3 regions of the Effusibacillus dendaii genome follow, and region 2 is predicted to be linked to each of the others. Evidence: riboswitches for the same ligand, from Rfam matches in the RefSeq annotation. Region 2 holds a riboswitch; each other region holds the start of a gene.

Region 1 (7,613 bases), 140 kb from region 2:
ACCGTCCTACAGAATACAAGCCTATGTAAGACAGAAATAGAAATCCTTTCGACCGGGTTCGACTTTTTAAAATAAGCAGAACAGCGAAAACAATCAGGTTCCACTGACCCTCCCAGACTTCGGCTGGCCACAACGGCTGATTCCCGTATTGATCGTAGGCTACAGTTCCGGGCGGGTAAACGATACCAAAGGAACTGCCCGTCGGTGAACCATATGCATCACCATTCAGGAAACAGGCAATACGTCCAACCGCTTGTCCTAAAATCAAACCAGGTGCAAATAAGTCAGCTGTATCCCAGAATTTCCATCCGAGTTTTCGGATGTACCAGACAGCCGTTATAACACCGCCTGCTAGTCCTCCCTGAATTGACATGCCGCCCTTCCAGATGGCAACAATATCAATAGGGTGGCTCAAATAGTATTCAGGTTGGAAGAACAGAACTTCCCAAAGTCGAGCACCCACTAAGCCCCCTAGTACGGCGATGAGGGAAAGGTTTAGAATCTGTTCACTTTGTTTGTTCGCTTGCTTTGCAAAATGCAAAGTCACTCCAATTCCCATCAAAACAGCAACTGCTACGACTAGACCGTAGGATCGAATCGGAATCCCCCAAAATTCAAATAAGATAACTCGCATAATTTCTCCTCACATTAAAAAATTTAGTGTCTTCGGAAACGGTGTTCCACTAACACATCTTTATATTTGATATCACGGATCTGTATTTCGTACTGCTTTGTAGTTCGGATGGCAACTGCTCAAAAATGTGATATCTGGCCAAGGTTTACAGGTCTGAAACCTCTCCGGGTTGAGGCTAAAATACAACTTGCGGCCGATCCTTTATCTTTCAATTTCTCCTTGCCAAGTTTGGCAAAGTCTACACCTGTTTCGATCTGTTGAATAATCACTTTTACTTAGTCCCTTTGTCTACTAGAAGTGACGGTTGTTCAAACTATTCTTTTTCGCTGGGCTCACCACCCTTACATATTGCTCATATTGTGCATTCCATTGCCTGCAAAGATGATCATGAGTAGGATAATGATCATCAATAGACCAAAGGCAGCGAATGCTATTTTTAGAAAAGTACTGAACCAATCTTTATCTTCCATGAAACTACTCCTCTCATGGAACTAAGATAAAACAAAAATGTGTAGTTTCAATGAAGAAACAACAAAAAGGCTCCTCATGCATACGTCCATGCATCCTGTTTAAAATCTCTATCTCTTGTATCTTCACAAACTCGTCACTTTGTCATTGTATAATTGGGTCGAACTCGAATTAAAGAGGTGGCTCATAGTGTTCGATACGAGTAATCCGAATATGCTAATGGCATTTGTAGCAGGAGTTCTGTCCTTTTTGTCCCCCTGCTGTCTGCCTTTGTATCCCTCCTATATTTCTTATTTGACAGGAATTTCTTATGAGAAATTGCAAGGAGAACGAGACAATTTTCGAATAAGACGAACGGCACTCGTCCATTCGATTTTCTTTGTAATTGGCTTTTCAATAATTTTTGTAGCACTTGGATTTGGAGCAGGGGCGGTCGGGAAAATATTTAACCAGTATAAAGACCTGATACGTCAAATCGGTGGAATTATAATCATTGTTATGGGGCTGTTCCTTACGGGGGCAATTAAGTGGGAATCCTTACTGAAGGAGAGAAAATGGCATTTACGAAACAAACCGGCCGGATACATTGGTTCAGTACTAGTTGGGGTTAGTTTTTCCGCTGGATGGACACCTTGTATTGGACCAATTTTGGCATCTGTGTTAGCCATAGCAGCAACCGACCCGGCCAACGGAGTAGGATTGATGAGCGCTTATTCGTTAGGGTTTGCGATACCATTCCTTATTTTGGCATATAGTCTTGGCTCCGTACGTTGGCTGTTGAAGTATTCTTCCGTAATCAGCCGTATCGGAGGCATTGTGATGGTAATTATGGGCTTTTTACTTCTAACGAATGCAATGACGGTAATCACGATCTATATGATTAAACTATTTGGCGGATTCACAGGGTTTTAGGAACCTGTTTCAAATTAGTTTCATGATGCGAAATAGACTGACAATTATCAGGTCATGAAGTATAAAAAATCCTGATGCGATTCTTCCATAGGTGGTGTTTTTCGCTTTACGAGAAGACTCAGATTCACCCCGGAAAAAAGGAACTAATTCCCGAATTCATCGTCATCTCCACAAGAGAGTTGCAGGAAAAATATTCAAAAATGGCTTAAAAAAGTGAGCTTTTGAACATAGTCAAAAGCCGCCGTGAGGCGGCTTTTTTATTGGTTTTGTAGCAGTTTACCACAATTTACAGGATGAAATCGGTTGGAAACTATGTTAAGGTTGTCCTACATCAGCCGAAGCCCAAAAACTGGGCGCGGGGGAACCAGTTATCTGGGGTGAAATCAGACTGCAAGTGCTATTCACAGTTTTGTGTTTTTGAAACAACACCTTGAAGAAACACTTTGCAGTTCAGTCGGGTAATCCCTTTTATCCGAACCCGTCAGCTAACCTCGCAGGCTTTACAAGGGAGGTACTTCATGTTTAAAAAGAAAGTTGTTTCTTTGTTGACCATCGGAATGCTCAGTGCGGCATTTGTTAGCCCGTCTTTTGTGTCTGCGCAAACGACGGCCACCCAATCAGCATCATTCAATTTGCCGCCTGGTGTCACATATGACCCGTCGATTCAACCAATTGCACCGCTCGATGCAACGCGGGAGGATAAAACAAATGCGGTACTGATGGTGGCAAAAAGCCAACTGGGTACTCCTTACATTTGGGGAACCAGCAAAGACCGAGGCGGCAGCGGGTTTGACTGTTCAAACTACACTGCCTATGTGTACCGCCATGCATTGGGCTATAAAATGAGCGGGGCATCCAGAGTACAGGCATCTTCGGTCGGGAATCCTGTCCCGAAAAGTCAGATGGAAGTAGGAGACCTTGTCATCTTCGACAACGGAGCACACATCGGGATTTATGCTGGTAATGGACAAATGATCCAAGAAGGCGGCGGACTTAAGAAAGTGGGTTATTTGCCGCTGAAACCCGGTTCCTACTGGTACAACCACATTACGTCCGTAAAACGGATGTACTAAACTCGTATTTCGAGCTCTGTGTTAGCCATTGAAGCTGCGTCCCTCTTTCCGGCAAGCTGAGTCGCTGCAAATTTCCTACACCCTCTTCTCTGACCGTCGATGTGATTGTGACGCTATGTATCACAAACGTCTAACAACTGAACAGTCCCCTTGAGTTTTGGGGCAATGGGGATTAAAAAGGGGATACATTTGATATGTATGCCCCTTTTTCCATCTCGTGTGTTACACTACATCGTATCCTTGATCCTCAATTGTTTCTTTTAATTGATCTACACTCACGACCGTGTCATCAAATGAAACAGTCACTTGGTTAGCTGAGAGATCCACTTTTGCGGAGCTAACGCCTACCAATTTTCCCAGCGCACCCTCCACTGAATTGACACAATGATTACAAGACATACCTTGAACGTTTAGAGTGATAGTACTCATATATTCTCCTCCGCTGTTTTATATTTTTACCCGTTTTAATCGCAATGCATTCAATACAACCGACACGGAGCTGAACGCCATCGCCGCTCCCGCCACCCAGGGTGCCAACAACCCGGCAGCCGCTACCGGAATGCCGATCGAATTGTAGAACAGTGCCCAGAACAGATTTTGCTTGATATTGTTCATTGTCTTATGGCTGAGTGAAATCGCGTCTGCAATGCTGGTCAGTTCTCCCCGCATCAGTGTGACATCGGCCGCTTCCATCGCGACGTCGGTACCGGTGCCGATCGCCATACCCACATCGGCTGTTGCCAAAGCGGGCGCATCGTTTACACCGTCTCCCACCATGGCCACCTTTTTGCCCTGCGCCTTAAAAGATTCCACTTCCTTTGCCTTGCCTTCCGGCAGAACTTCCGCCCGGATTTCCGAAATGCCGACCTGTTTGCCAATCGCTTCAGCGGTACGCCGATTGTCTCCTGTGATCATAACCACTTCCAGACCCAGCTCTTTCAATTTGGCGATCGCCTGTCTGGAACTTTCCTTGACCGTATCGGCAACTGCCACAATACCCGCCAGCTTTCCGTCAACAGCCACCAGCATGGCTGTTTTCCCTTCGTCTTCCAGCCGTTCCATGCTGGCTTGCGCGTTGCTTGCATTAATCTGTTCGCGTTCCATCAGTTTGCGCGTGCCGATGAAGAGCTTCCGTCCGTAGACTGTTGCAGACAATCCGTATCCCGGGATTGCCTCAAACTGTTCGGATTGAGACAAATCGAGATTTTTCTCTTTTGCTCCATTGACAATCGCCTGGGCCAGCGGATGTTCCGAATTTTTTTCGGCGCTGGCGGCAAGCGCGAGCAGCTTGTCTGCCGGGATATCCGCAAGTACGACCACGTCGGTCAATGCAGGCTCCCCTTTGGTAATGGTGCCTGTTTTATCAAGAATAATGGTGTTCAATTTATGGGCCGCCTCAAGATGCTCGCCGCCTTTAAACAGAATGCCCAATTCAGCGCCTTTCCCTGTTCCCACCATAATGGAGGTGGGAGTGGCCAGCCCTAACGCGCAAGGGCAGGCGATCACAAGAACGGCAATCGCATTTTCCAACGCATGCGTGAAGTTGCCTGCATCAACGGCCAAATACCAGATGAAAAAGACAATAATTGCAATCCCGACCACAATCGGCACGAAGATACCCGAGATCACATCCGCTGTCCGCTGAATCGGAGCTTTCGACCCCTGCGCCTGTTCCACCACGCGGATAATCTGTGCCAACGCCGTATCTTTTCCGACTTTTGTCGCTTTGAATGTAAGCGAACCGTTCTTGTTGATCGTCGAACCAATCACCGAACCACCGGTTGTTTTATCGACAGGAACGCTCTCACCGGTCAACATCGATTCATCCACAGCGGATGTGCCGGACAGAACCACCCCGTCCACCGGAATTTTTTCTCCCGGTTTGACGATCACGGTATCGCCGACCAGCACTTCTTCTACTGGAATCACCGTTTCCTTGCCGTCCCGCACTACGAGTGCCGTTTTCGCCTGCATCCCCATCAGTTTTTTGATCGCTTCCGAAGTGCGCCCTTTCGCAACGGCTTCAAACAGTTTGCCGAGAATGATCAGCGTAATTAGAATCGCACTTGTTTCAAAATAAAGTTTTTCCGTGTTCCCTGTAAGAATCGCCGCCAGACTGTAAAAATAAGCGGCCGACGTGCCCAGCGCCACCAGAACATCCATATTGGCGCTGCCGTTTTTCAACGCTTTGTACGCGCCTCGATAAAATGGCCAGCCGATGACAAACTGTACCGGTGTCGCAAGCGCAAACTGCACCCACGGATTCATCAGAACATGCGGCATGTACACACCGCTCCAGCCAAAATGGGCAAACATCGTATACAAAAGCGGCAAGGAAAGGATGGCCGACACGGTAAACCGCAGTTTCTGACGGCGAATTTCCTTTTCCCGGCTGTCCTCCTGCTGTTCCGCATCTTTGTGCAGAGCAGCCCCATATCCAAGATCCTTCACTTTCTGGATCATATCGGCTGCACTGATTTCGCCAGGATTATACTGAACAGTCGCCCGCTCCAATGCCAAATTGACGTTAGCCTGGGTGACTCCCGGAAGCTTGTTAAGGCCTTTTTCAATCCGGTTGGCGCATGCCGCACAGGTCATCCCCGTAATGTCAAGCTCCAGCTTGTCGATCGATACGCCGTACCCAAGGTCAACCACCTTTTTCTGTAAATCCTGCAAATTGATTTTGTCTGCATCGTATACTACAGTTGCTTTTTCCAACGCAAAATTGACGTTTGCCTGTTCGACTCCATCCAGCTTGGCAAGCCCCTTTTCGATCCGGTTGGCGCATGCCGCACAAGTCATCCCTTCAATTTTCAGGCTGGCTGTGGACCCGGTTTTCTCTTGAACTGCAGTGCTCATCAAAATCACCTCCACACTTATGCAATATCACTTGGTAAAAGCCCGGACTACATCCATCAATTCCTGAATATGGTGTTCCCCGCCATCGTCGTTGTTTTGAATCGCTTTGGTTACGCAGCCCCGCGTATGATGTTCCAAAAGCGTTAGCCCGATTTTGTTGGTAGCTGCCTTGATTGCCGCCAACTGTGTCAAAATGTCCACGCAGTAGCGGTCTTCCTCAATCATCTTCTGCACGCCTCGAACCTGCCCTTCGATTTTCCGAAGGTTGCGCAGCAATTGATCTTTATCGCTGTGATAGTTGTACATCGCTTGATTCACCTCTTTGACTACCTTACCCCCCTAGGGTTTTATTGCGTAAAAAAATATATCTCATTGTCGCATTATGATAGAAAAAGCGGCCTTCCAGCGGCCGCCTCCAACGTTACACGTTGCCGACCACGTCGTACCCCGCATCCTCGATCGCTGCTTTCATGGCATCCACTTTCACTTTTGACGCATCATATTCCACTTTAACCGATTTGTTTTCCAGATCGACGTTTACGGAAGCAACCCCATTCAATTCATTCAGAGACTTCTCCACGGAAGCCTTGCAGTGGCCTCAAGTCATGCCCTCTACCTTCAATGTTACAACGTCTGCCATTCCAATCGCCTCCTCATAATCTTTTTCCTCACACACAATACCCATACCCTGTATGTGTATAAAATTATATTCAACTAATTCAAATCAGTCAACCGCCATTCGCCCAAAATCTGCAAAATCCTCATATAAGGCTTTCGCCCGGATGGGGCAAATGGCATTTATATGGTTCCCCGTTCACAAAATCACAATACGGGCATACCACCGGTTATTTACTGTTCACAGCTTCAATCACCAGAAAAATGTCCTTTAAATGTTTTTCAACAGATACCACCTTAAGCCCGGACTGCCGAATCAATTCCAGCGTCTGCCGATTCAGATGACAGTTGTCACACAGCCGTTTCCAGACGGGTGTCAACCAATCCTGCAATCGTCCAAGAACCGCATGGTCCAATCGAACATGTTCAAAAAACAGGACCTGTCCTTGCGGCTTGCATACCCGCCTGATCTCTTTCAATGTCAGAAGAGGATCCGGGATGGTGCATAACACCAAAGTTCCAACAACCGTATCGAACGAGTCATCGCGAAAAGGCAACTTCTCCGCTCCGGCTGCCAGCACTTCGATTGGTACATGTGCCTCTGCCGCACGTTGTATTGATTGTTGCCGCATCAACGGTTCCGGTTCAATCGCCACAACCTGTTCCGCCTGTTGATAAAAAGGGAAATTGAAACCGGTGCCGGAACCGATCTCCAGTACATGTCCCCGCGCCTTTTCAATCAAATTTTTACGAATGGCGCGAAACGCCCGTTCTTCCAGAGGATTCATCAGCGTATCATACAGTTTAGGAAACCATTTGCTCATACCATCACCTGCCCTTCCTGCAGCAAAACCGCCATACGAAATGGCGGCTTGCTCGGCTTTTGTCGGTTTTACTGTTGATTGTTTTGCGGCTGGTTATTCAGCGTTTGGTTGCCGTTGCTTGCATTATACGACTGCATGAATTTAACACATGCGTTCATCATGTTTTGCCCTTCCGGTGTATTCATCGCATTCATCATGTTCTGCATGTTGCCACTATTTTGCATCATA
Region 2 (7,613 bases):
TTATCATTCTGATCGCCATTTTGGTCGTAAGTTATCGCCAGGTGATCGATGCGTATCCGCGAGGAGGCGGCTCTTACATGGTCGCCAAGGAAAACCTGGGACTCATGTGGGGACGTCTTGCGGGTGTCTCACTGTTAATCGATTACACGTTGACGGTAGCTGTTTCTGTAGCAGCCGGAGTTCAGGCGCTTACGTCTGCTTTTCCGGCAACGGTGCCTTACATTGTCCCGATCGCGATTGCCCTTGTTTGGATAATGGTCTGGATGAACCTGCGAGGAACGTCTGAAGCGGGTACGGTTTTCGCGTTTCCAACCTATCTGTTCATCTTTTGCATGCTGTTGCTTGTCGGAAAAGGCACATTTGACTGGATGACCGGAGCTGTCCATACAGCTCATGCGGTCACCATTCCAACGGACATGCCTGCAGGACTTACGATGTTTGTTTTGCTGAGAGCATTTTCTTCCGGATGTTCCGCCGTCACGGGAATTGAAGCAATTTCCAACGCCGTTCCGCATTTTCGAAATCCGGCCCAGCGCAATGCGAAGCTTACTATGATAATGTTAGGGACTTTGTTGGCAGTGATCTTTGGCGGGGTAACGATTCTGTCTCTGGTTTACGGCGTATATCCTGATCCAACAGGGAATACTTCCGTATTATCGATGGTTACGGAAAATGCGTTCGGTCGAGGGAGTATGTACTTCGTTATACAGATTGCCACGATGCTCATTTTGACATTAGCGGCGAATACCAGCTTCAACGGGTTTCCGATTTTGGCCTCCATTATGGCGCAGGATCAAAACTTTCCCCGTATGTTTGCCAATCGGGGAGATCGGTTGGCGTTTAACTATGGAATTATTACATTGGGGATATTGGCCAGTCTGCTGCTCATCTTGTTCCGTGGGAAGACGGATCTGCTCATCCCGCTTTACGCGATCGGTGTCTTCTTGTCATTTACAATGGCACAAAGCGGGCTGGTGCTTAAATGGGTAAGAGAAAGGAACAGGGGGTGGCAGCGAAAAGTACTTATCAACGGAATTGGGGCTGCCGCGACCTTTGCTGTGGTATTAATATTCAGCATTACCAAGTTTACGGAAGGCGCATGGATTGTCGTTGTCGTGACACCACTCTTACTGTGGCTGATCACAAAGATCCACAAGCATTACGAGGCGGTTGCAAAGCAGCTGAGATTTGATTTGAACGATCCGCTCCCTCAAAAAGAATCTGTCATAATCGTGCCGGTTGCGGGAATCCACCGAGTCGTCGCATCGACCCTTGCTTACGCAAAGACTCTCTCTCCTAAAGTAGTTGCTTTCTACGTGGCGTTTTCTGAGGAAGAGGCGGAACGAATGGAGAAAAAATGGGAACAATGGAACCCCGGGGTTCGGCTTGTGACCTTCGTGTCCCGATATCGAACCGTCGTTGAACCCCTTGTGGAATTTGTAGAACGGGTTGATTGCCGTTTAAACCGAACAAGTACGGTTATGGTGTTGTTGCCGCAGTTTGTGCCCAAAAAGTTCTGGCAGCGATTGCTTCACAATCAATCCGCATTTCGAATCCGCGCGATGCTTTTCGGCCGAAAGGATGTCGTTGTGGCAACCCTGCCGTACCATTTGCAGGAGTAACTACCATACATTGTGCAATGAAGTTTACATAATGTCATGGTGTACTATCATTTGTTAAAAATAAGCCGAAGCTCAATCGAGCGCGGGGGACCCATTTTTTGGGGTGAAACCACATTAGTGGCAGGGTAATCCTCTTTACCCGAATCCGTCAGCTAACCTCGCAGGCTTCAGAGAGGAGATGTTTTCTAGGTATCGCGACATCGGTGATGATTCCGGCATTTGCAGCACCTGACAATGCTGCGGCAACATCCACACAATTACCGCCGGGAGTTAGCTTTGATACCAATATACAACCGGTTGCGCCTCTTGATGCAGATTACCAGACAAAGGTTAATGCAGTTCTGCAGGTAGCAGAAAGCAAGCTGGGAACTCCGTATGTATGGGGACATAATGAAGACCGCGGTCAGGTCGGTTTCGATTGCTCCAATTATACCGCTTATATTTATCATCACGCATTGGGGTATAAAATGAGTGGAGCTTCCCAGACTCAATACCATTCTGTCTGACGTACTGTGTCGAAAGCTGAAATGCGCCCGGGAGATCTTATAATCTTCAATAATGGCAGTCACGTTGGTATTTATGCGGGAAATGGCCGCGTGATTCAGGAAGGTGGCGGCCTGAAAAAGGTTGGCTATCTGAACGTTTCTCCTGGGTCTTCCTGGTACAATAATATTACGGCCGTTAAACGTATGTTTTAAGCAAGAATGCCTTGAGAACAAGCTGACGCCAGTATTCAACTGGTGTCAGCTTGTTTTTCTTTTACCGCTTCTATTGTACGGATTACACGCTTTGAGGCATCGGAATTTCTTCCTTATTGCCGTTTATCTCAATCCGATTTCCGGCACCTCGCGAAACATATCTGACGAATCCTTGCTGCGGACTATGTTCCATAAGCAGTTCCGCAAGCTGCAGTTGCACATATTGCCGAAAGGCTCTTTTTAAAGCACGGGCACCGTACTGTTTATCAAACCCTTTTTTGACTAAAAAGTTTTTTGCCGAATCGAGCAGTTCCAAGCGACAGTTGAATCTTAGTATTCTTCTGTTCAACTGTTCCGTTAGTACATCAATGATTTCAAACAATATTTGTTCCGAAAGCCAATTAAAAATCACAATGTCATCAATTCGATTGATAAATTCGGGCCGAAAGGTTGATTCCAGTTTTCTTTTAATGATTGTTTCCAGAAATGATTCGTTATTCCGGATTTTCCAGTAACGGGGATTTAGGTAATGGGTTATCGATTTCAGCACAAAACCCAGTCGATTATTGGCATAGCTTTGTATTTCTCGGGCACCCAAATTGCTTGTCATGAAAATCAGCGAATTTCGAAAATCGATCTTCTCTTCCCCCGAGGCAATCGTCATCACCCCGTTATCGAATATGTTCAATAATGTTTGAATCACCTGCGGGCTTGCCTTCTCCAGCTCATCAAACAACACGATGCCGGGTTTGCTGTAGGACCCTTCAATTTTTTCTTTATCCAGAATCGTGGAGCCTTCCTTGCTTCCCACATATCCTGGCGGTGCACCGGTAAGCGCGGCGGCGTAGTGATCAAGCGATAAAGTATTCATATCCACTCTGCAAAAGGCCTCCCGGTTTCCGTAAAGGGCCTCTGCAAGCACGCGTACGATTTCCGTTTTGCCGACTCCCGTAGGTCCCAGAAACAAACCTATGTGTAAAGGTTTATCCGGATCTGCTATGTCAGCCCGCACAATTTTCAACATGTTTTCCAAACTTTGCAGAACTTTTTCCTGTCCGAAAATTTTGTTTCGCAGCCGTTTCATTACTTCTTCAACATGAAACCGATACCGGGTTTCGATCCTTTTGAAAGATGTATCCGCCACCACGTCCGTATCTTGCATCCGTTCGGCAGCCTCCAACTCTTTACGTTTTCGGTCGGCTGCATAATATTCGAGTTTATCGTTGATGAAGGGCATAGTATCCTCCCCCTTATTTTTATGTAAAAAGGAGCCAGATAGAGAAAGTCACCCGACTCCTTCATGTTCGATTTAACTATTATTTTTCTGCCGCCATTACTTTGCCTTCGTTCGGAATCCCTACAATCGGGCATTCCGCAGTGCCAGCCGTTGATCTGGTAATTGCCTCCACATTTTCGCGGGCTTTTTCTGCATCTAACACCCAGGTTCGATAGAAATCAAATGGACATTCCGCTAGTCCTTTGTCGCCTTCTCCGGAATTGATCAATCCTGTATAACCCCTGTGTAAGAGTTTGAAAAGATGATTTTGCGATTGGGCATTCTTTCGGAAATCGCGGATTTGCGAAATGGAGATTTCCGCATACTGAATTCCGTTCTCTTCTGTTCCGCACTCGCCAAGGGTTCGTCCATCAAAGCCAATGATAGCCGAATGTCCGAAGTAAGAATACACTCCGTCAAACCCTGTTGCATTCGCTACTGCTACATAGGAATTGTTTGCCCAGGCCATTGATTTCGCCATGATAATCTGCTGTTCTTTGGCTGGATACATGTATCCCTGGCAGCGAACGATCAGCTCTGCGCCTTTCATTGCACAATCACGCCAAATTTCCGGATAGTTTCCGTCATCGCAGATGATTAGGCTGATTTTGATGCCCTTCGGTCCTTCGCATACATATGTCTGACCGCCGGGATACCACCCTTCGATAGGAACCCAAGGTATAATCTTTCTGTATTTCTGCACAACTTCACCCTTGTTGTTCATTAAGATAAGGGTATTGTATGGAGATTTGTTTGGGTGGTCTTCATGTTGTTCCCCTGTCAAAGAAAAAACGCCCCAAGTATTTGCCTGCCGACATGCCTCCGCAAAGATTGCAGTCTCTTCACCCGGAATCATGGAGGCGGTTTCAAACATTTCTTTCGGATCGTACATGATGCCTTGCGTACTGTATTCCGGGAAAATAACCAGGTCCATGCCCGGCAGTCCCTGTTTCATTCCGACTACCATATTGGCAATGTTCCTGCAATTTTCCAGAACCTCCTGCCTCGTATGTAAACGCGGCATTTTGTAGTTGACGACTGCTACACCGACTGTATCAAAGCTGCTTGAAATATCTCCATGTCTCATTTCAAAACACACTCCCTTAAAATGTAGTTTTAAGTACATAAGTCAAATTGGCTTATTTTGGAAATCCGACCATGCCGTCACATCTTCCTCACCCCCTGCGTGTGATGAGAGCGCCGCTCTTACCAGTTTCCGGTAAGAAGCATATATCCCGGAACCCAACAGGTTATAACCGCCTCCACTAGCGTTACGTAGGCAGTAAATTTAGCGATCGGTTTTTCCAAGGCAAGTAGAAGAAAGAACAAAAACCATAGAAAGGCCCACAGAAGCCAAATGACTCCAAAGCGGAAATCGCCGCTCTGAAACGTCAAAACCGCTGTTGGGAGTGCAGTAACCGCTACAAAGAAACAGTACCAGCCAAACCCCCTTCCCTCTAAATCAAAAGCGTTGTTGATCGCCACATACAAATAAGTGAAAGAAAAAAGAAGTCCAGTAGCGGCTGTAAAATAAGACAGGGGATCACCTGACGGAGCTTTCAGCATGATGTAAATATTTATGATCAACGTAATGCTGCCAGTGAACAAATTCAGGGGTGCCGCCCCTTTACCGCTCACCCTTCCTAACAACATCATTCCATTTACCCATAGCACCGCCCCGACATACAAAAGTGAGATTGCGAGCAATTGTCATCCCTCCTTGACCGAATTGGAAATAGATTTTTCGTTTATCTCTATTGCAACTTTAGTGCCAACTGCCGAAATACAACATGAAGTGCTTGGTTGTATGAAAAATTCGATCCGGATAATTCGGTAAAAGTAAAAAGTGTGCAGATTTTGGTTGATTCTGTCCAATAACTGTAATGGTTTTGTTCAATCTGAACTTTGTACTGTGGACAACATACCTAGACAAAAGGTGAACGAAATTTGTACATTTTCTGAACATTAAAAATCAAATATACTAGTAGCTAGGAAGAAGTATGGGGGGATTGTTATGGCACGGGAAGAAGACATCAAAATCGGTTTGCTGTATTCTCTGACCGGAACAACCGGAGTCACCGAACGGGGGCAGTATCAATCGACCCTATTGGCAATTAAACAGATTAACGAACAGGGAGGAATACACGGGAGACGACTGCTTCCCATCGTGGAGGATATTGCGTCCGACCCGTTTCTGGCAGCCAGGAAAGCGGAAAAATTGATCCTTTCGGATAAGGTTGCAGTTATAATCGGCCTCTACACATCTGTCTGCCGCAAGATGGTTATCCCGATTCTGGAAAAATATAATGTTCTTTTGCTTTACCCAACCCTTTACGAAGGCGAAGAGTTAAGTCGGAACGTGTTTTACCTGGGGCCGGTGCCGAATCAACAACTTCAAACTTTTATTCCGTGGATTATTGAAAATCTTGGGAAATCATTTTACCTGATCGGATCCGATTACATTTATCCCCGCGAAACAAACAGGCATATCCATCGTCTTGTCCAATCATACGGTGGGCGAATTGCGGGAGAGTATTACTCTCTTTTGGGCACTCAGAAATTTGATCATCCTTTGAGAGAAATTGCCAAATCGAAGCCGGATGTAGTTTTCTCAACAGTGGTTGGGGAGAGCCAGATCGCTTTTTATCAACAGTTTTATCATTCGGGGGTCAAGAAGCCCATAGCCAGTGCTATAACGGCGGAAACAGAAATTCAAGCGATGAATCCTGCCTTTGCAACGGGACATTATACTTCATTCCCCTATTTCAATACGGTCCGCTCCGCAAAAAACGACACGTTTTGCATGGAATACCTGCGTACATATGGAACCGACACGATCAGTTCTGTTATGGAAAGCGCGTATTATAGCGTATATTTGCTGGCCGAAGCAATCAAAAAGGCAAAAACGACAGATACCGACTCCCTTCGAAATGCTTTTTCCGGGGTCGCATTTGAAGCTCCGCAAGGGGTAATTAAGATGGATACGCATAACCATCACCTGTGGCTGCACTCCCGGATTGGTCGAATTAACGAAAAAGGACAGTTTGATATTTTATGGGAATCAGACGGACTCATTCCCCCGGAACCTTTCGTGCATCCGAACATTGTGCGACAAAAGGCGACCGCTGCAGATGAAAACATTCGCACACAAGACCGGTTGGGAGAATTACTGGTCAAATACAACCCGCTAATTCAAAAGCTGAAAACAGCCACCCGTCTTTTGCCCTATACATTCGTCGTTTTTGACAACAATGGGGTTCTGTTGGATATGTTTATAAATGGAAAGTTGGGAGAGCGTGACAACTGGCCTCTTTTCAGTCCTGGGACGGTGTGGACGACCGATTGTATCGGACAATCGGGAATCACCTTGGCATTATCGGGGCACACAGAGGCAATCGTTTATGGGACGGATCACGATATCCGGGATCTGCATGACCGGATCACGGTGGGAATCCCGATCAAAGGAACCACTGGCTCAATACAGGGGGTTTTGGGAATGGTGTTACATCTGGATGACTTCCATAAGAATCATCTGGAAGTTCTGGTGCCATCCCTATCGCAAATAACAGAATGGTGTGTGGAAAAGGTGGAGCATGCCGAAAGGCTCCAGTTTATGGAAAAGTTGTCCCGCGACATGTCGGAATGGATTGGCGAAAGCCTGTTTGTGGTCCGAAATGGCAAAATACTGTTCAGCAATGAGGGAGGCCAATCTTTTCTAACAAGACATCAGGCCTTCATTCATGAATATCTATCTGATCTTTACATGGCTGACACACTCCATGATGAAATGCTTGTCCGCAAAAAAATACAAGACGTTCTCTATGAACTGCGGATTGTTCCGTCCGACGATGATCGTTATATTTTCGTCAGGAAAATTGGTTTGGACAAACAGTCGGTTCAAAAAAGAGGTCCGATCTTACTCGAGGATCTGATCGGATCCAACGAGCGGTTTCTCTACACCATTAAACTCGCCAAATCGGCCGCCCAAATTGAGGCAAACATTCTGCTGTTGGGTGA
Region 3 (7,613 bases), 450 kb from region 2:
TGGGAAACGGCTCCTTCAAACTCCTGCCATTTTGGACCCAGCGTCCTTCCTAACAGGATAAATGTACTCGTCCAGATAAGGGCCCCGAGATAGGAATATAAAGCGAACGCAGGGTAGGGGATGCGGGTAATTCCGCTGAAATAACCTGTAAAATGGCGGACGCCCGGAATAAAATAAGCGAACAGCAGCAGTTTATTCCCGTATCGTTCAAACCAGCGGGATGTCATATCCAATCTTTCGGGTGACAAATGTATTCGAGGACCGTATTTGCGGAAAAACGGATACCCCAATTTGGCGCCAAGCAGATAGGATAGTGTAATACCCACGGCCACTCCGCCGGTTGCTGACAGGATACTGCCATACAAATTCAATTGGCCGCTGAATACCAGAAATCCGCAGTAACTCATCAGGACTTCTCCCGGCAGCGGAAGAGCCAACAGTTCCAGCAGCAAAGATACAAAAAGCACAATATAGCCGTATTGATCGAGTATATGCCGTATCAGGTGGAACATAGGACCTCCTGCAGAACCTATTTACGACAATAATACACGAAAGCAGGCGGAAAATTAAAAGGCACAAAGCCGATTTTGACAGAACGAAACGTTTCGGACAATTGCTGTTTCATTTGAAGGGAATATTGAAACGTAATAAACTGTCCGCCGGAACTTAGATTGGATTTGACTTGCTGCAGGATTTCAGCCCGTTTCTGTTGTGTAAAATTGGCAAACGGGAGTCCCGATACTATGCAATCGACAGATTTCAAATGGAATTCGTCCAGCGCGTGGGACAGATTGACTGCTTCTTTAAAGTAATTTTCTGCGGGATACTGAAATTGAAGTCGTGCGCGCATATCGTCATCCCTTTCAAAAATAAGGGATATGCAGCTTGATCTTCTTCTTTCCGCAATACAACGGGTAAAAGCGCCCGTGCCCGCACCCAGTTCCGCAATCGAATAGATCTCGTCCCAGTTGATGGGGGCCAGAACGGCGTTGGCCAAAAACCGGGAACTGGGCACCAAGCTGCCCACCGTACGTGGGGAACGGACAAATTTGGAAAGAAACAGCAGTTTATCGAATGAATAGTCAAGGGCGGAGAGTTTCATTTTTACAGCGTCTCCTTTCCCGATCGTGCAAGGGAGCCCCTCCTGAGGATGGGGCTCTGCCACATTGGGGGTTAGGGATATTGTGTACAATTTCTATTATGCCCATTGTATCTGAAAAGACAGGGAAAGAAAAATGAGAATTGGATGAGAAAGATAGAAAGGCCTCCTTAGGAGGCCCATAGAAATTACTGGTTGTTTGATGCATCGTCCGGCTGTTCGCCGTCCGACTGATTATCAGTACTTTGCTGTTGTGTAATTGCAGTAGCCGGTTGAGCCTGGGTTTGTTCGGTCTGATCATTTACTTCTTGATCCTGGGCGTTATTGTCCGCTGTTGCCTGGTCGTCAGCCGTTTCTTGGTCTGCGTCTTGGGCTTGTACCGCATTTGTGCCAGTTGTTTGCGCGTGTGCAAGCGTAAGCGCTCCGGCAATCCCGCTCCCTACCAGAGTGAGTGCGAATGCAGGTGCCATCCATGCTTTTTTCATTTGTACTTCCTCCTTTTGTATTTTGCCTTACATTTTGTATTGTGCATGATTAACATGAAATGGAACGGAGAAGACCATGAGAAATTGATGAAAATACGGTTAAATATGGTCATAACAAGTAAAAGCCGATGATCCTCTAAAAAAGAAACATCGGCTTTGCTTACAAATAATCGGCAAAAGCGGTCACCAGTTGGCTGGACAGTCTTTGCATGGAAGGAGCCAACAACGAGCGTGCCGGTTTCGAGTTCAATTCGATCATCCAGACCTTTCCCTCACGGTCAACACCCATATCAAATCCCAAGAGGCAAAGAGTGGGGTAGCGTATGGAAAGTACCTGCGCGATCTCGATCGCTGCCTTCTCCAACAAAGGGCCTACATGGCTCAGTTCAGGATGGCCTAGCATCAGTTCCTGAAAGGATGTTTTGCGCCCGCCTGCGATGAGGTTGGTAACGACCCCTCCGGCGGCGGCAATTTTGGGTATGATGCCGACAAGCTGCCATTTTCCCTGATCGTTCCGTTGTACCACTACGCGAAAATCGATTTGACCGCCGTCCACTTGAATCAGATTCAAGCCCTGTTGGACAATGTGGCGGATTTGTAAGCGGTGACTCAGCCAACTTTGTAATTCGGAACGATTCATCGTACGTTCAAAGTGACCCTGTTTGTCAGATAAACGGTCCGCTCTAAGATGATACAGTCCGGTGCCTGCATGGGAGATTCGAGTTACACCTTTGCCTCCGTAACCACCTGTTGGTTTGACGTAGACCGAATGAAAACGATCCAACAGGGTAAAAACGTCTTGCGGCTTACGGGCGTACTTTGTTTCCGGTATATAGGACTTTACCGTTTCTTTGCCAATCAAAAACTGGTTTACACGCAATTTGTTCGGGACGAAAGGGTTGAACAGTGGAATGCACAAACGCCGGCAGTTATTTCGGATGGTTCGAGTCATTCCTTTGTTCACCAAATGAACATACACATTGTCATAGACGACGTCAGGCAAACGAAGCTTCACTTGTTTCCAGGATTCAGCTTCGGTTCCAATCTGTAGCCCTACCCACCCGAAAATACGTCGGGTCTCCCAGTCGAAATCTTTCGGATGAACCAAAACGGTAAGCAGTTCCCGTTTCTCTCCTTCCAAAGCCATCATTCGGAATGCATAACCTGGGCGAAATTGGGAACGTTTTGAAGTTCGGCTCGGAACACTGGTCGTCACAATGGCAAAACATTTCTTATGTTTCAAGGACGTCCCTTCTTTTTGATATGGTCATGAACAGTTTATGATCACTTTTCATCCTGGGTGATAGGAAACAGCATGGTTACCGTCGTTCCTGTGCCCAACTTGCTTTCGATCCGAATATCGCCATGGTAATGACTGACAAGCCGCTTCGCAATTGACAGTCCCAATCCGTTGCCGCCTTTTTCTCTGCTGCGTGACTTGTCCACCCGATAAAAACGATCAAACACGTAAGGCAGATCGGATTCCGGAATCCCTTCTCCGAAATCACGGATTTGCAAGGAAAGAAAATGATTCGCACGTGAACCGTGAACCACAATTTTCTTTTCTTTATCCGAATATTTAACCGCATTGTCCAAGAGGATCAACAAAATTTGTGTCAAGTGATTCGGTTTGATTCGAATGGTGGCCGTTCCAATTGCCGATAGTTCACAATCAAAGGTAAAATCCTCATGCAAGAATTGCATGCTGTCAACCGTCCGTTGGATTATATCAACCGGCTGAATGGCGGGCACTTCGGATAGAGAAGGCAATGAGTCTGATTTGCTCAAATCGAGCAGTTCCATCACGAGCAGTTTGAGCCGCTTCACTTCTTGAGTGGCAGAAGCGAGCGATTCTTCCAGAATATTAGGGTCGTTCTTTCCCCACCGATTGAGCAGGGAAAGATGACCTTCGATGATTGAGATGGGCGTCCGCAGCTCGTGAGAAGCGTCTTCCACAAATCGTTTCTGCTGCAGAAATGAGCGTTCCAACCGATCCATCATTTCATTAAAAATCAGCGCCAGTTCAGACAATTCATCCCCGTTATCATGGAACTGTACCCGCTCGCCCAAGCCGTTGTCCCGTATTTTCCTCATCGTAGCCGTTATGGTCTTGACCGGATTCACGAGCTGCCTGGCCAGCAGGTATCCACCGAAACCACTGATGGCCACTGCTACACCGCCGCCGATCACCATAATGGCAAATGCCAATTCAACCAATTGATCAAAACTTTTCAAAGCCCAAACAATCTCCAGGGTTCCTGAGAAAGAAGCGCTCTGCAAGGGAATACGGCTTATGAGTAAGTTCCCATCATACTGTTCGGTCATTGCGGTTTGTGCGGATGTTGCAACCTGAGGCTTCACCTGTTCTGCAGAAAACTGATTGGATACGGTCAGCACGGGCTGGCCCTGATTGTCCAAAATCCGAATCATTTGATTCGGATCTGTCCGTATACTCAAAAACTCGCGGGTTTTATCAAGGTTACCCCGATTCAAAAGCGGGCCCTGTTTTGACAAATAGTTTAGAACTTCCGTCCGGACCTGTTCCATGCGAACTTGCTCTTGGTGGAACATCCAGTTGTTGACCACCAAATACTGAACGAAGTTGTATGCGATAAACAAAACAAAGAGCAGCAGGGAAGACCAGACAGTCAGTTTAAATTGAATCGGCAGACGGGAGAGGTGTATTCGTAATCGGTTCATGATTTCATCACATATCCGGCGCCCCTTATGGTTTGGATCAGACTGTCTTCGCCGGGGCGGTCAATTTTGTTTCGAAGATACCGCACATATACATCGACAATGTTGGTTTCCACCACCGACTCGTACCCCCATACGAGATCAAGCAGGATTTCTCGGGTGAGAACACGGTTGATATTTTTCAGAAAGGTGACGAGCAGGTCATATTCCCGTTTGGTTAGCTCGATCGGCGTATCGCCGCGCTTGACGCTGTGCGATTCTAGGTCCACGATCAAATCTTTCATTTGCAGGAAAGAAGCGGTGTGGCTTGGTTTTTCAATTCGGCGGCTGAGCGACCGCATTCTCGCCAATAACTCTTCAATCGCAAACGGCTTTGGAATATAATCGTCTGCCCCGCTGTCCAATCCGGAAACCCGATCCATCACAGAGTCACGGGCTGTAAGCATAATAATGGGCGTATCCTTGACACTGCGGACTCGCCGGCAGATTTCCAGACCGTTTAAGCCGGGAAGCATCAGGTCAAGCAATATGAGGTCCCATTGGCCGTTCAGCGCTTTCTGCAAACCATCCCGACCTTCATAGGACAATGTCACCACAAATCCTTCATGCTGAAGTTCCAGCTCGATAAACCGGGCCAGATTTTTTTCATCTTCAATGACCAAAATGTTTTTCATCGGTTCCTCCGCCAGAGGCTTGGCGAAAGCCAAGTTTTCTTTATATTGTATCACCGGGAGTGAGAAAATCTCTGAGAGCCAGATGAAAATTCTCTCATTTTTCGACTAAGGGATAAGCAAAATCCCCCAGGGGCTGATAAGCCCATCCTGAGGGATTTCACGATTCTAAAAAACCCGTTTGCAGATTAATACATTCGTTTGACCGAAGTGATATGGTTGTACCAGTAAGAACCTGGTTTCAGCGGCAGGTAGCCGACTTTCCCAAGTCCGCCGCCTTCCTGTATCATCTGTCCGTTGCCCGCGTAAATCCCGACATGGCTTCCGTTGTTAAAAATGACAAGGTCGCCGACCTGCATCTGGCTTTTCGGGACAGGGTTCCCGACCGAAGATGCCTGTACTCTGGATGCTCCGCTCATTTTGTAGCCCAGTGCATGGTGATATACATAGGCGGTAAAGTTTGAGCAGTCAAATCCACTTCCCCCCCGGTCTTTGCTGGCTCCCCAGATATAAGGAGTACCCAGCTGGCTTCTTGCTACCATCAGTACCGCATTTGTTTTGTCCTGCCGCGTTGCGTCGAGCGGCGCTTGTGGTTGAACCGACTGGTCATATGTGACACCCGGCGGCAGATTGAATGATGCCGACCGGGTTGCCGCCGTATGGCTAGTCACTGCTCCCTGGTGCGTCGCCATATGGCGCGTAGCCGCAAAAGACGGACTGACAAACGCTGCGCTAAGCATTCCGATGGCCAACAAAGAAACAACTTTCTTTTTAAACATGAAATACCTCCCTTGTGAAGCCTGCGAGGTTAGCTGACGGGTTCGGATAGAAGGGATTTACCCGACCAAAATTGGTTTCACCCCGGATAACTGGTTCCCCCGCGCCCGATTTCTGGGCTTCGGCTGTTGTGACAACCTTACCATAGTTTCCAACCGGATTTCAGCCTGTAAATTCTGGTAAACTGCTGCAAAGCCAGTAAAAAAGCCGCCTCACGGCGGGCACGTAACTTACAAACAATTTTGGTAGATTTCTATTTTCTCCAAATTAATGTAAACTGTCCACCCAAGAGAATATCTAACCCATTTTTGAATATTTTTCCCGCAACTCTTTAGTGGAGATGACGATCAATTTGGGAATTAATAACTCTTTTTTCGTTTGAATCCGTTGCTTTCCTTGCGGGTGCATCACATACAGCAAGATCTTTAAATAGATGCGGGTGGCGAACGTAAACACCCCTTTTGGCAGATCAAGAATCCGGAAGCCAAACTGATCGGGTCCCCGGTTGATCAAAGAAATGCCGTAAAATCCCTTTACATCTTGAAAGCGCGGGTGTTTTAACAATTGAGCTGCTTTCGGCATCACCTGTTCCGTCAGGCGCACCAAGCGAATCGCCAACTGCAACGGGGAACGGGCATGCGCCCCATATTTAAAGAGAATCTCGTTGTTTAAATGAAGCTCCGCCACACGGTCCCCCGTATGAATTTCTTCCCCGTTTTCAAAGCGGATGGTCTGTCCGCGATACGTGCGAACCCGTACCTTCAACAGTGGATTGGACGGATCAATCGGCTGCAGATGAAAGCATTTATCAAAAAGCCTTTCCCACTTCATCCAGACGGAGACAAGGAGCCGTTTTGGGTAACTGAGCGCCAGTCGGCCGGGTGACAGGCGGCCAGGCGCTTTTATCATTTCGTCAATGCGAACCGGGACAAACCCTTTTGAGAGGATTTGCGGCAACACCTGTTGGAGGGCCGACAGCATCTGTTCCGGTGCGTCATGGTCGGCTCCAGGTGTACTTCCGCAATCATGCAAAAGGATCACGGAGCCGTCCGTGATTCCAGTCAGCAATTTGTTTTTGATCGATTCAGAACCTGTTTTTCGGCTCCAGTCATAAGTCAGAAGCGACCATAACACAATCCGGCAGTGTTGTCGCAAAGTGAAATCGAACAGGTTCAACATGCCCCAGGGCGGCCGATAGTAAACAGGCCGCAGCCCCGTAATCCGCTCAATCGTGTCGGCCGTTGTGCGGACCTGTTTGCGTACTTGCCAGGGAGTCAGCAACCAGTTTGATTGGTGTTTCTCGTTATGAATTCCGATCAGATGACCTTCCCGGTGGATTCTTTCAATGATTTCCGGATAGCGGGCTGCTTTCTCGCCCACGACAAAAAAGCTGGCCTGCACATGGTGTTCCTTCAAAAGATCAAGCAGCATCGGTGTATATTGAGGATGCGGCCCATCGTCGAACGTAAATGCCACGGTGCGTCCGTTTTTGGTTCGTTTGCGAAAACGGATGAAATTGCAGGATCGAACAAGTACAGTCGGGATCGGCCCGTATAGTAGAAACATAAGGACGAGTCCACTTACAAATAGACCTGTCATCCGATTCTCCTCCCCGTATTAGGGTTTCGGCGGCAACAGACGTTGAAACGGGTACAGCAGATAGAAAATAGAGATGCCTAACAGCAATACGGCGCTGATTGCGATCGTTGCCGATTCATACAGCCAGTCAGCGATCCAACCGCCAATCACTGGCCCGAACATGACGCCGATTCCTTCCACGCTGGAAAAAATCCCCCATCCAACGCCTTGCTGGTCATCCGGTACATGATAGGATAAAAGGGCGTTCCAGGCAGGGAGTACAGCCGAATAGGACAATCCCATTAC

The links. A riboswitch is a leader RNA that binds a small molecule or an ion and turns the genes downstream of it on or off. The one in region 2 is predicted to bind cyclic di-AMP.
Region 1: it holds a riboswitch for cyclic di-AMP, as region 2 does, so the genes downstream of both, skT53_RS17100 (C40 family peptidase) here and skT53_RS16330 (C40 family peptidase) in region 2, are expected to answer to the same signal.
Region 3: it holds a riboswitch for cyclic di-AMP, as region 2 does, so the genes downstream of both, skT53_RS14165 (C40 family peptidase) here and skT53_RS16330 (C40 family peptidase) in region 2, are expected to answer to the same signal.

Annotation. Positions count from the first base shown of each region.
Region 1 is NZ_AP023366.1:3,215,430-3,223,042, reverse strand. It holds gene lgt (prolipoprotein diacylglyceryl transferase) at 1-634, opposite strand, end outside; gene skT53_RS18920 (hypothetical protein) at 976-1,104, opposite strand; gene skT53_RS17105 (cytochrome c biogenesis CcdA family protein) at 1,292-2,014, shown strand; cyclic di-AMP (ydaO/yuaA leader) riboswitch at 2,338-2,530, shown strand; gene skT53_RS17100 (C40 family peptidase) at 2,533-3,087, shown strand; gene copZ (copper chaperone CopZ) at 3,310-3,516, opposite strand; gene skT53_RS17090 (heavy metal translocating P-type ATPase) at 3,535-5,946, opposite strand; gene skT53_RS17085 (metal-sensitive transcriptional regulator) at 5,974-6,252, opposite strand; gene copZ (copper chaperone CopZ) at 6,368-6,586, opposite strand; gene skT53_RS17075 (class I SAM-dependent methyltransferase) at 6,792-7,385, opposite strand; gene skT53_RS17070 (hypothetical protein) at 7,454-7,612, opposite strand.
Region 2 is NZ_AP023366.1:3,072,917-3,080,529, forward strand. It holds gene skT53_RS16325 (APC family permease) at 1-1,622, shown strand, start outside; cyclic di-AMP (ydaO/yuaA leader) riboswitch at 1,676-1,804, shown strand; partial or broken gene skT53_RS16330 (C40 family peptidase) at 1,829-2,320, shown strand; gene skT53_RS16335 (AAA family ATPase) at 2,403-3,557, opposite strand; gene skT53_RS16340 (aliphatic amidase) at 3,637-4,683, opposite strand; gene skT53_RS16345 (AmiS/UreI family transporter) at 4,803-5,303, opposite strand; gene skT53_RS16350 (transporter substrate-binding protein) at 5,611-7,613, shown strand, end outside.
Region 3 is NZ_AP023366.1:2,626,159-2,633,771, forward strand. It holds gene skT53_RS14135 (VTT domain-containing protein) at 1-512, opposite strand, end outside; gene skT53_RS14140 (class I SAM-dependent methyltransferase) at 530-1,102, opposite strand; gene skT53_RS14145 (hypothetical protein) at 1,288-1,584, opposite strand; gene skT53_RS14150 (YheC/YheD family endospore coat-associated protein) at 1,745-2,827, opposite strand; gene skT53_RS14155 (HAMP domain-containing sensor histidine kinase) at 2,869-4,284, opposite strand; gene skT53_RS14160 (response regulator transcription factor) at 4,281-4,955, opposite strand; gene skT53_RS14165 (C40 family peptidase) at 5,141-5,731, opposite strand; cyclic di-AMP (ydaO/yuaA leader) riboswitch at 5,734-5,866, opposite strand; gene skT53_RS14170 (polysaccharide deacetylase family protein) at 6,027-7,328, opposite strand; gene skT53_RS14175 (MFS transporter) at 7,347-7,613, opposite strand, start outside.